3 regions of the Rhizobium sp. BK377 genome follow, and region 2 is predicted to be linked to each of the others. Evidence: predicted binding sites of a transcription regulator. Region 2 holds the regulator's gene; each other region holds the start of a gene.

Region 1 (3,262 bases), 1.6 Mb from region 2:
CGGTCCGTTGCAGGCTGGCAAAGGGAGTGAAGATTTCGGCATCTGCACTGAACTCGGCCAGCCGTTCGCTAACGAAGTTCGTATCGCGCGGGGCATGGTCGCCATTCGTCATGTCGAGGAAATCATCGTCATCGAGCATGTTTATTTGCGTGGCGTATCCGCTCGCCGAGCCGGGACCATTGAAAACTTCCAGCTTTTCCTCGGCTTCGACATCAATGTCCTGCGGGCTGCCGAACCGGGGCAGCGGCACGTCGCGGTGGGCGATTTCGGAAAGCTTTTCGAGGCTTTCCTCGAAGGGACGGCCGAACCGATGGGGACTGCTGTAGAGGATATCATAGCTCACACTTCTGTAGTCGACGTCGGGATCGTAATCTTTGAGCATGAGATCGGAAGCGAAGGCGGGAGCGCTGTTGACCAGATCGTCGAGCGCCGGATCGTTTTCCGCAGGACCCGTGCCCTCCGTCAGCTCCGCACGCAGCCTCATCTCTTCGGTCGTCGTTTCGAATATGCCGATGAAATGGGCGATGATTTCTGAGAATTTCTCGATTTGCATTGCCTTGGCCCTCCCTGTCGAAGAAACGACCGGCCATGCGATCCCCTTCTGCTGGAGCCGCGCTGTTCGTCAATTCGCACGCAAGCATTCAAACTGCACCGGCCGAGGCCGGTGCAGTCCTTTCTTGGTCTAGGAGGTTAGTGTCCGCTGCTGTCGTCGCCGACATCGGAAACATGCGAGTTGCCGCCGATGACACTGGAGTCGACTGTATTGCTGAGCATGTTGGCGCCCTGCACGAGCTCCAGATGGAAGCCCGAGTTGGCAAGGATCGCGGAAGCATCTGCCGTCGAAGTGCCTGCGACGTCGTCGCCTGTCTTGAGATCCCAGCTCTTGCCGTCCATATCGACGCCGTCAGCACCATGAGCGGTGCCGGCATCCGCATTCAGATGATTCTGAGCACCGGCGTTGTCCATCCTGACGTTCCAGGCCTGATCCTGATCTGCGAGATGGTTCGCCTGGACGATGCTGAAACCGGTGTCGTTGCCCTCGCCGTTCAGCGAATTGTTGAGAATGCTGTCGACATCGAGGGTGAAGGAGAAGTCATCGCCGATGTCAAAGGTAAGGTCGTGGCCGGCAACGCCGAGGTTTCCGAAGTCCTTGACATCATGGATGACGGCAAAATCCGTGTCCGTCTTGTTGAAGCTGTCGCTGGTCGTCTTGGTATCCGTGACCGTCTTAATGTCAGTCTCGGTCTTGGTGAACGTGTCGTTGTCGCTGATCGTTGTAGTATCGTTGTCGCTGTAAGACTTGGAATCGTAGCTCCAGTCGTAGTCCGACTTCGTGGTGGTGGTTGTGTCGTTGTCATTTATGGTGGTCGTCTTGGTGTCGTCGTCCGACTTGTAGGACCAGTCGTATTCATTGTCGCGGTTGTCGCCGTTGTCGGCCTTCACGTCCACGTCGGCATTGACGTTGACGTCCGTGCTGTTGTCGGTGTTATTGCGATTGTCGCCATTGGCGATACCGCCGACGTAACCTGTGGAATCGTCATCGATTTCGGTCGAATTTATGGCGCTGGAAAAGCCATCGGCCAAAGCGCCCACCTTGACGGTGTCGTCATCCGAACCCTTGGAATCATAAGGCATTACAGTTCCCTCCAGAAAAAAACTGGAGCAGCTTTCGAAGTCCCTCTCATCTCAAATGGGATCTTTGCTCGCGCTTGCTCCATTGCGCTAATATGGGCAGATGTACTTGGTACCTTTTCACCTGCAGATTATCGCGATTTGTTGGCCAAATTCTGTATTGGGATAGTGCCTACTCAGTACAAAGACGCACAGATCCGGTCCCGGACTCGATATGAGCGCGAGCAAGACAGTCGAACTTCTTTTTGAGTTTCCTCGAAAGAAGACCAAGTATCAAAAACACATGCCGATACTTGATTTTCACGTCACCGCTTGGGCGACTATCGCAGACTGATGGAAAAAAATGGGTCCCGATAGATATCAATTCGGGCTAAGGCATCCGAGAGGCGGCTTCAGCACACTGATTAAGCCGCGCCGGATCGCAGACCCGGCGAAGCTGTGTACGAATTCGGGACAGCATTCCATGCCTCGGAATCAGACTGCTTCGAATGATAGCGATATAGCGAAGTTAAGCCCGTAAGGTTCTCTCTCTTATTTTAAAATATCATCTGTTCATTACCACGTTGCTTTCGTATGTCTCGAACTAATACACGCCGCTTTATATCGTGATTTAGTTGAAATACCGCCCGCTGGTATGTTTCTTGTCTGAAATACAACCATAAAGTGGCAAAAAATAAATATAACTTTGTGACAACTAACCCATTTGGGCCATTTCTTTCCTTCGTAATTCATATTACCATAATTAAGAAATGCCTAAAAGATAAGGCGGTCACATGCCTAGGGGCAATGTTCGTTGGCATGTAATACCCGCCATCGCGCCAATGGGAGTAGATGCTCCGAGTTTTGTAAAGTGTAGCGCTAGGGGAGGCGTATATGTTCATGGTTGGGTCGGAAGTCGGAAATTCGGATCAGGCAAGAAGACTGAGCCCGAACGGAGAAACAGTCCTGGTAATCGCTAAGGCGGACTTGTTCTCCGAATGCATGGTTGAGGCATTGGCAAAGAAATTCCCGAATTTCGATGTCGTAAGCGTATCGAGCGCGCAGTCCATATCCGAGAAGGATATTCAAGACATGCGGCTTGTTCTTTTCTATCATGTCGCCGGCGCCGAGTTGCACGATGCGCTGCAGGTCGTTCGTGAAAGCCGTCCGGACGCATCCATCGGCCTTGTCGTCGAAGCTATCGACATGATGGAACCCTATATCAGCCGTCTTGTCGAAGCGCGCGTCGTCGATGGCGTCCTTCCGCTCAATCTGCGGCTGGATGTCTTCATGGCGGCAATCGACCTGCTGATGAAGGGCGGCGAGCATTTTCCATCCGCACTTCTAGGTCGCCTGTCCAACCGCGCGACGGCACAACTTGAGCCCTCGCTATACCAGACGAAGTCCGTCGACGCAGCGCGTGCCAATGCGCTGAAGCTTCGCCGCAACAGCATGGCGGCTCTGACCACGCGCGAGGTGCAGATCCTCGACCTCATCTGCAAGGGCACGCAGAACAAGATCATTGCCGACAAGCTTCACCTGTCCGAAAACACGGTTAAGGTCCACGTCCGCAATATCTATAAGAAGATGAATGTGAGAAATCGCACGGAAGCGGCCTCACGTTTCTTCAACGATACGTCGGACAGCGGCG
Region 2 (3,262 bases):
TTGCCTTTTCCAAGCCGATACCGCGCTTGGCGGAAATAGAGGTACGGTTCGCCTTGTCATAGGAGGTCTTGTAGACGAGGCCGATGTCGAGCTTGGCGCACAACTCCTTCAGCGTGCCACCAACCATGAAAGCATGCTCGCGGCTTTCCATCTGGCACGGGCCTGCGATGAGCGAAAGCTTGGCGGAATTGGAAAACAGAACCTGGCCAGCGCCTTCGCCGATCCGGACCTCTGCATTGGTAGTGGAGCTCATGATGTTTCCTCGAAGGCGAAGAGCACGCCCTGTCCGGGCGTGGGCTTCACCAGAATACGGTTGCCCTTGCGTGTATAGGTCACCCCGTTAGCAGCCAAATGCGCTTCTGTCACGGCCAGATCGCCGACGGCAAAGAGGACGGCCCGGCCGCGCAGGCCGCGATCGGTATCCGGTATCACCAGATCGTAGTAGGCCTCCAGCCCCTCAGGGGTCATCAGGCTGATTTTCGCTTTTCCGGTAGGGACGTCCAGCCCGAAACTCGTTTCCTCCGCAGAGGCAGCTTTTGCGGCCGTGCGAACGAACTCGCTGAAGGCTGCCGGCTCCTGCGCGGTGAGAACAATCTCGGCAATGTTTGTCACGCCGTTGGCATGAGTCTCCAGCGCGCTGCGGTCGGCAGGAAGCGGGTTGACGCGCTCGACAGCGAAGAGAAAGAAATCCGGCGCCCGGAGATCGCCGGCAAAAGCGAGCCGAAAGCCGGCAACGCTTTCGGTACCATCAGGCATTTTCACAGGACGTTCGAACTGCAGCACAGAACCTGCACTTATGCCGTCCCTCGCGAACCGAGCATGTTCATGCCTCGCATCCGCTGTCGCGAAGGCGATGGCGGACAGTCCCTCGCCGCCGCAGCGGAAGCGGAAAGCCTGGTTGCGGGCAGTAAAAACATTCCCCTCACGCGCCGTCTCCTCGCTTTCCTCCACACTCGCCACACCCAACGGCTCGATATAGGTTTTATCGGCGAAGAAAACGCAGGCATTTTCCGTGCCAAAGGGATGTCGGGCATCGGGCGCGACGGTAAAGCCAAGCTTGCCCAGCCTTTCGCGCGCAAGATCAATATCGGTAACCGGCAAAACGAGATGATCGATCGGAAGCGTTTCTTGGCTCATCAGTTCCCTCCAGCAACTACAAGGAGATGTGCTTCAGCAAGCGCCATGAGACAAGGCCGGGAAGGCTTGGGGGCCAAGAAAAATAAAATTCTCGACAGAATGAACAGAAGTTTTACGAAAATTTAGCTACTTGCAGAACACATATGGAACATATAGTGTCCGTTCTGGATTTGTTTCAAGATGGGGTTAGACGCCATGCTTACGCGCAAACAACAGGAACTCCTTCTTTTCATTCACGAAAGGATGAAGGAGTCAGGCGTTCCGCCGTCTTTCGACGAAATGAAGGACGCTCTGGATCTGGCCTCAAAATCCGGTATCCATCGGCTGATCACGGCGCTCGAGGAACGCGGTTTCATTCGCCGGCTTCCGAACCGGGCTCGTGCGCTCGAAGTCATCAAATTGCCGGAAGCCTATAACCCAAGCCTGCAGCAGCGGCGCGGCTTTTCGCCGAGCGTCATCGAGGGCAGTCTTGGCAAACCCCAGCCGGTGGCACCTCCTGCCTCGGCAAAGCCCGCACCCGCGGCCGATAACAGCAATGCGGTCTCCGTTCCCGTCATGGGCCGCATCGCTGCCGGTGTTCCGATCTCGGCAATCCAGAACAATACGCATGACATCACCGTTCCCGCCGATATGCTGGGTTCAGGCGAGCATTATGCCCTCGAAGTTCGCGGCGACTCGATGATCGAAGCCGGGATTTTCGATGGCGACACGGTTATTATCCGCAATGGCAGCACCGCCAATCCGGGCGATATCGTCGTCGCGCTGGTCGATGACGAGGAAGCCACGCTCAAGCGCTTCCGCCGCAAGGGCGCATCGATTGCGCTCGAGGCAGCAAACCCTGCTTACGAGACCCGCATTTTTCCACCGGACCGTGTCAAGGTCCAGGGCAAGCTCGTCGGCCTCATTCGCCGCTATCACTGACCGGCGACAGGCTGGCGTCTGCGAATGTGTTGCTGCGCCAGTCATAGGCGCGGTGGCGCATCCAAGGGCGCCGCAATGTGTCGAATGCGATTGCGACCTCCGCTCCTTTATCGGTGAATCGAAGTTCAACAGAACCCGTCTTGCGCAGCGTTTCGCCGGTAAAGAGCAGCGCGCCGGAACGGCAACGGTCGAAGCGCAATCGAACAGCGGTCACGACAATATCAGCCGTATCACAGGCGGGCCCGAGATAGGCAGCATTGTCGATGACGGTCAGTTTCTTTCCATTGCCGAGCAAGGCGGTGCACCAGGCGCTCTTCAGGCAGGAGAAGCGTGAAGGGCGACCGGTGGCAACTGACTGTTTCATCGCCTCTCTCGCTTCATCCTGTTGTTCTGGCGAGAGCTGCAGCCTTTTGCCGTCTGGCGCAGTGGGTGGCGCCTTGGCAACTTGGAGCATAACCGGCTTCTGATGCTCTTCGATCGCAAGTGCCCTCTGCCATTGTTCGAAGATGAAGGCGGGCGGCTTTTCACGGTTCGAAGCCATCGCCTGTCCGTCGATTATAGCGACTAGGCCGCCATCTTCGGAAATGGCGATGTCGGGCATCGCTTGTGACGGAAGCAGCACTACAGCAAGCGTTGAGACCGCCACAATTGCGGTTCCCATGTGCTGCAGACGGGTTCTGAGCAGGGTCAGCAGCAGAAAGCCGAAGACGGCTGCCGGGAAGTACCAACCGGGCAAGCGGCCCACATCAATATTGCCACCCCAGCCCGATACCGTCGTTGCGATTTTTATCACCAGATCAAGCCCGAAGCCTGCAACCTGCCATACCGGACCATCAAGGCCAAAAGGCATCAGCAGCATCGCCAGCATCCCGGCCGGCATGACGATGAAGGAAATAACCGGCATAGCCGCGAGATTTGCCGGCAGGCCATAGGCAGTCAGGCGGTGGAAATGCTCGATCGAAAACAGTGCCGTCGAGAAACCACCGATCAACGACGTCAGGAAGACGCCCCCGAAGAATCCGCCGACGACGAAGAAGGGTTTCATGATCGGCAGCTTGGCAAAGGCATTCTCCCGCATCGGGCGCCCCTTCCAGAGATCGTAGCCGGCAACCAGGGCAAGCGTCGCGGCGAAAGACATCTGGAAGCTTGGTCCGAGCACTTCCGATGGCGAGACGGCGAGGATCACGAGAGCGGAAAGCGCCAC
Region 3 (3,262 bases), on a different contig from region 2:
CTTGAGGTAACCTTTCCAATAGGGACGTGGTGCCATTGCTCGTGCTCCTATCCGACCTTACGCTGCGAGGCGGCTGGTGTAGCGGTTTTAGCTGCCCGGCGCGCGGCACTTTGCCTGCCCGTGCCCTTGTTGGCGTTGGCGGCGGTGCGCTTGGGCTGTTCTGTGGTCTTGCCTGCAAGGCCGGCACTTTCTCGAAGTGCGGCCAAAAGGTCGTTCGGCTTCGAAACCTGCACCTTCTTCGGTTTGGGAAGGGACCTGCCTTCGAGTTTAGCGCGGACCAGTTCGGCGACAGCCCGCTCATAGCGGTCATCGAAAGTGGCCGGGTCGAACTCGCCAATCTTCGTCGAAATGATATGCTTGGCAAGATCGAGCATCTCTCCCTCGATCTTCAGCTTGGGTATCTCTTCGAACGCCGTCTTCGACGAGCGGACCTCATAATCGTATTGGAGAGTGTTTGCGATCATGCCGGCGCCATGCGGGCGGATGAGAACCGTGCGCATGCGTCGGAAGAGGACGGTCCTTGCGATCGCCGCGACCTTCGCTCTCTTCATTCCGTCCCGCAGCAGTGTAAACGCATCGGATCCCACCCGGTCGCTCGGCGTCAGGTAGTAAGGCTTGTCGAAATAGACGTCGTCGATCTCGGAGCAGGGGACGAAGGCTTCGATCTCCAGGGTCTTGTTGCTCTCGGGGATGGTCGCGGCGATCTCCTCCGGATCGATCATGATGTAGCGACCATCGTCGATCTCGAAACCCTTCGTCTGTTCCTCTTTCGGCACCGGCTCCTCGGTCTCGCTGTCGACGAAGATGCGGTTCACCCGGTTGCCCGTCGCCTTGTTGACCGTGTTGAAGGTGATACGCTCTGCTGTTGAGGCAGCTGTATAGAGCGCAACGCCGCAGCTCACCTCTCCAACCTTCAAGAACCCCTTCCATTGGGCACGATGTCCTGGCGCCATGACGCGATACTCCTGATCGACGATTGTCGACTCAAGTCTGGCGAAGGTGATTCGTTCCGATGCGAAACGAATTAATTTCAATGGCTTGCCACCTGATGTTGAGAAGGCGATTCCAGCACGTCTGCGTCGCAAATTCCACGGCCCAAGGGCAGCCTCAAGGGGTATGGCGAAGGCGCCGCCTCATTTGAGGTCGTTCCCCGTCGGCTGCCTCCAGGGGCATTCGCGCGTCGATCAGACCTGGAAACCGGGTCTGGCATCGGTCGATCCCATCGAGTGAAACCATTCTCGGACAACCCATGGACATGCGTCTTCGAAGCTGCTCGAAGCTGAGGCTCGCTCCGTATTGCTTGACCAATGCTTGGCGGTCGAGATCGGCGCGGCGATCGCATGCGAGGCATTCAACGGAAATAATCGGATCGCGGAATTCGCGGATGGTCAGCTGGTTATAGGTATTTTTTCTCATCGATGACATCTTGGATACAGTCGCGATCGACCAGCTATTGGTTTGATTTTTAGATGTTTTTTCGATTAACTCGAGTATAGATTGTCGTCGTATAGGAATATTCACCCGATACATGCGCGTTGACTCACATTCATTCAAGGAACAAATAAGGAACATATGCGCTGTTGCGCAATTAGAAAACTTGAATCTGAATGATGAACAGCCATGGCCCAGGCAAGTGCGAAGCCCATTATTTTCGAATTGAGGGAGCGCATTCGACACCTCGAAAGAGGTCAGCGAGCCAAACCGCTTGTCCTGCCGTTCGGCGTTCCGGAGATTGACCAGAGCCTTCCTGGCGGAGGACTGGGCTGCGGTGCTCTGCACGAGTTCGCAGGTGGCGGGACGGGAACGGTGGATGGCGCGGCTGCCGCTTTGATGGTGGCCGGAATAGCGGCGCGCATGAAGGGCAAGGTGCTTTGGTGCCTGACGAGGCCTGACCTGTTTTTTCCGGCGGTCTCGCAAGCGGGACTGCACCCCGATCGGGTCATCTTTTGCGAAAGCGATCGCGAGGAGGATGTTCTGGCATCAATGGAAGAGGGCCTGGCGTTCGGAGGTCTTGCAGCTGTGATCGGGGAATTGGTCCGATTGCCGATGACCGCGTCGCGCCGCCTGCATCTGGCTGCCGAGAAGACCGGCACGATGGCGATCGCTCTCAGGAGGTGGAGGAGACAATCCGAGGCCTCTGACTACGGTCAGCCGACAGCGTCGACGACAAGATGGCGGATCAGCGTGCTGCCCTCTGAGCCGTTACCCGTTTCCGGAGTAGGCCGGGCCAGGTGGCTGGCCGAATTGATGCGCGTGAAAGCAGGCGAGTGTGCTGAGTTCGAAATAGGAGCCTGTGATGCCAAGGGTCGTATCTGTTTACTTCCCGTTTCTGCCGACAGACCGGATCAGACGGCACGGCAAGGACGCAGTTCCGGCTGACCAGCCTCTGGTGGTGATCGCCAAAAGCGGATCGAAACGCTGGATTTCGGCTGCGGATAATAACGCCCGAAAGCTTGGTCTCCATTCCGGAATGCCGGCAAGCAAGGCGCAGGCGATGGTCTCCAATCTTGTGACCGTCGATGCCGACCCCACCGCGGACGCTGCTGCGCTCGAACGCCTGGCGCTGTGGGCGCTGCGGCAGTACAGCCCGGTCGTCGCAGTGGACGGTACCGACGGGATCGTGATGGACACAGAAGGGGCCGACCATCTTCAGGGGGGCGAGGATCGGCTGATTTCGGGACTGGTGAACATGCTTCGCGCGCGGGGTCTCACAGCACGGGCGGCAGTTGCCGACACGCGGGGTGCCGCCCATGCGGTCGCCCGCCTGACATCTGCCGAGACGACGGTCGTTCCGATAGGAGGTCTTGCAAAGGCGGTGGTCGGACTGCCGATCCACTGCCTGAGACTACCGCTGGATACCACCCAGGGATTGAGGGCCATGGGCATCGAGACAGTCGGCGAACTGTCGGTACTGCCGCGCGCGCCGTTGACGCTTCGGTTCGGTCCGGAGCCGGGAAGACGGCTCGACCAGTTGTTCGGGCGCGTCGCCGAACCGATCGAGCCGCTTCGCACGCCGGAGCTGGTCGAGGTGTCGCGCAATTTTCAGGAACCGATCGGTGCTGCCGAGACGATCGCGAAATACGTCCGACGCCTGGTCGGCCAGCTGACGACGGAACTGGAGAGCCGCGGTCTCGGCGTCAGGCGGTCCGATCTCATCATCCATCGGGTTGACAATACGAGGCAGTCCCTGCGAGCCGGATTGGCGAAGCCTGTGCGTGACCCGGCCCGTCTCTCCAAACTGTTATGCGACCGCATCGAGAAA

The links. Region 2 encodes LexA, which represses DNA repair genes until DNA is damaged. Its sites were predicted from a motif close to TGTTCNNNNTGTGTTCNG; they were not measured.
Region 1: the regulator LexA is predicted to act here: its motif matches at 1,648-1,665, upstream of FHT92_RS08460 (fibrinogen-binding protein).
Region 3: the regulator LexA is predicted to act here: its motif matches at 1,554-1,571, upstream of FHT92_RS24770 (ImuA family protein).

What each region holds. Positions count from the first base shown of each region.
Region 1 is NZ_JACIAC010000001.1:1,707,049-1,710,310, reverse strand. Features, by position in the region: gene FHT92_RS08465 (hypothetical protein) at 1-553, opposite strand, end outside; gene FHT92_RS08460 (fibrinogen-binding protein) at 691-1,635, opposite strand; gene FHT92_RS08455 (response regulator transcription factor) at 2,506-3,262, shown strand, end outside.
Region 2 is NZ_JACIAC010000001.1:98,703-101,964, forward strand. Features, by position in the region: gene kdsA (3-deoxy-8-phosphooctulonate synthase) at 1-253, opposite strand, end outside; gene FHT92_RS00460 (VOC family protein) at 250-1,137, opposite strand; gene lexA (transcriptional repressor LexA) at 1,333-2,058, shown strand; gene FHT92_RS00470 (ComEC/Rec2 family competence protein) at 2,039-3,262, opposite strand, start outside.
Region 3 is NZ_JACIAC010000007.1:206,632-209,893, forward strand. Features, by position in the region: gene FHT92_RS24755 (Ku protein) at 1-36, opposite strand, end outside; gene FHT92_RS24760 (Ku protein) at 48-953, opposite strand; gene FHT92_RS24765 (hypothetical protein) at 1,108-1,416, opposite strand; gene FHT92_RS24770 (ImuA family protein) at 1,621-2,379, shown strand; gene FHT92_RS24775 (Y-family DNA polymerase) at 2,297-3,262, shown strand, end outside.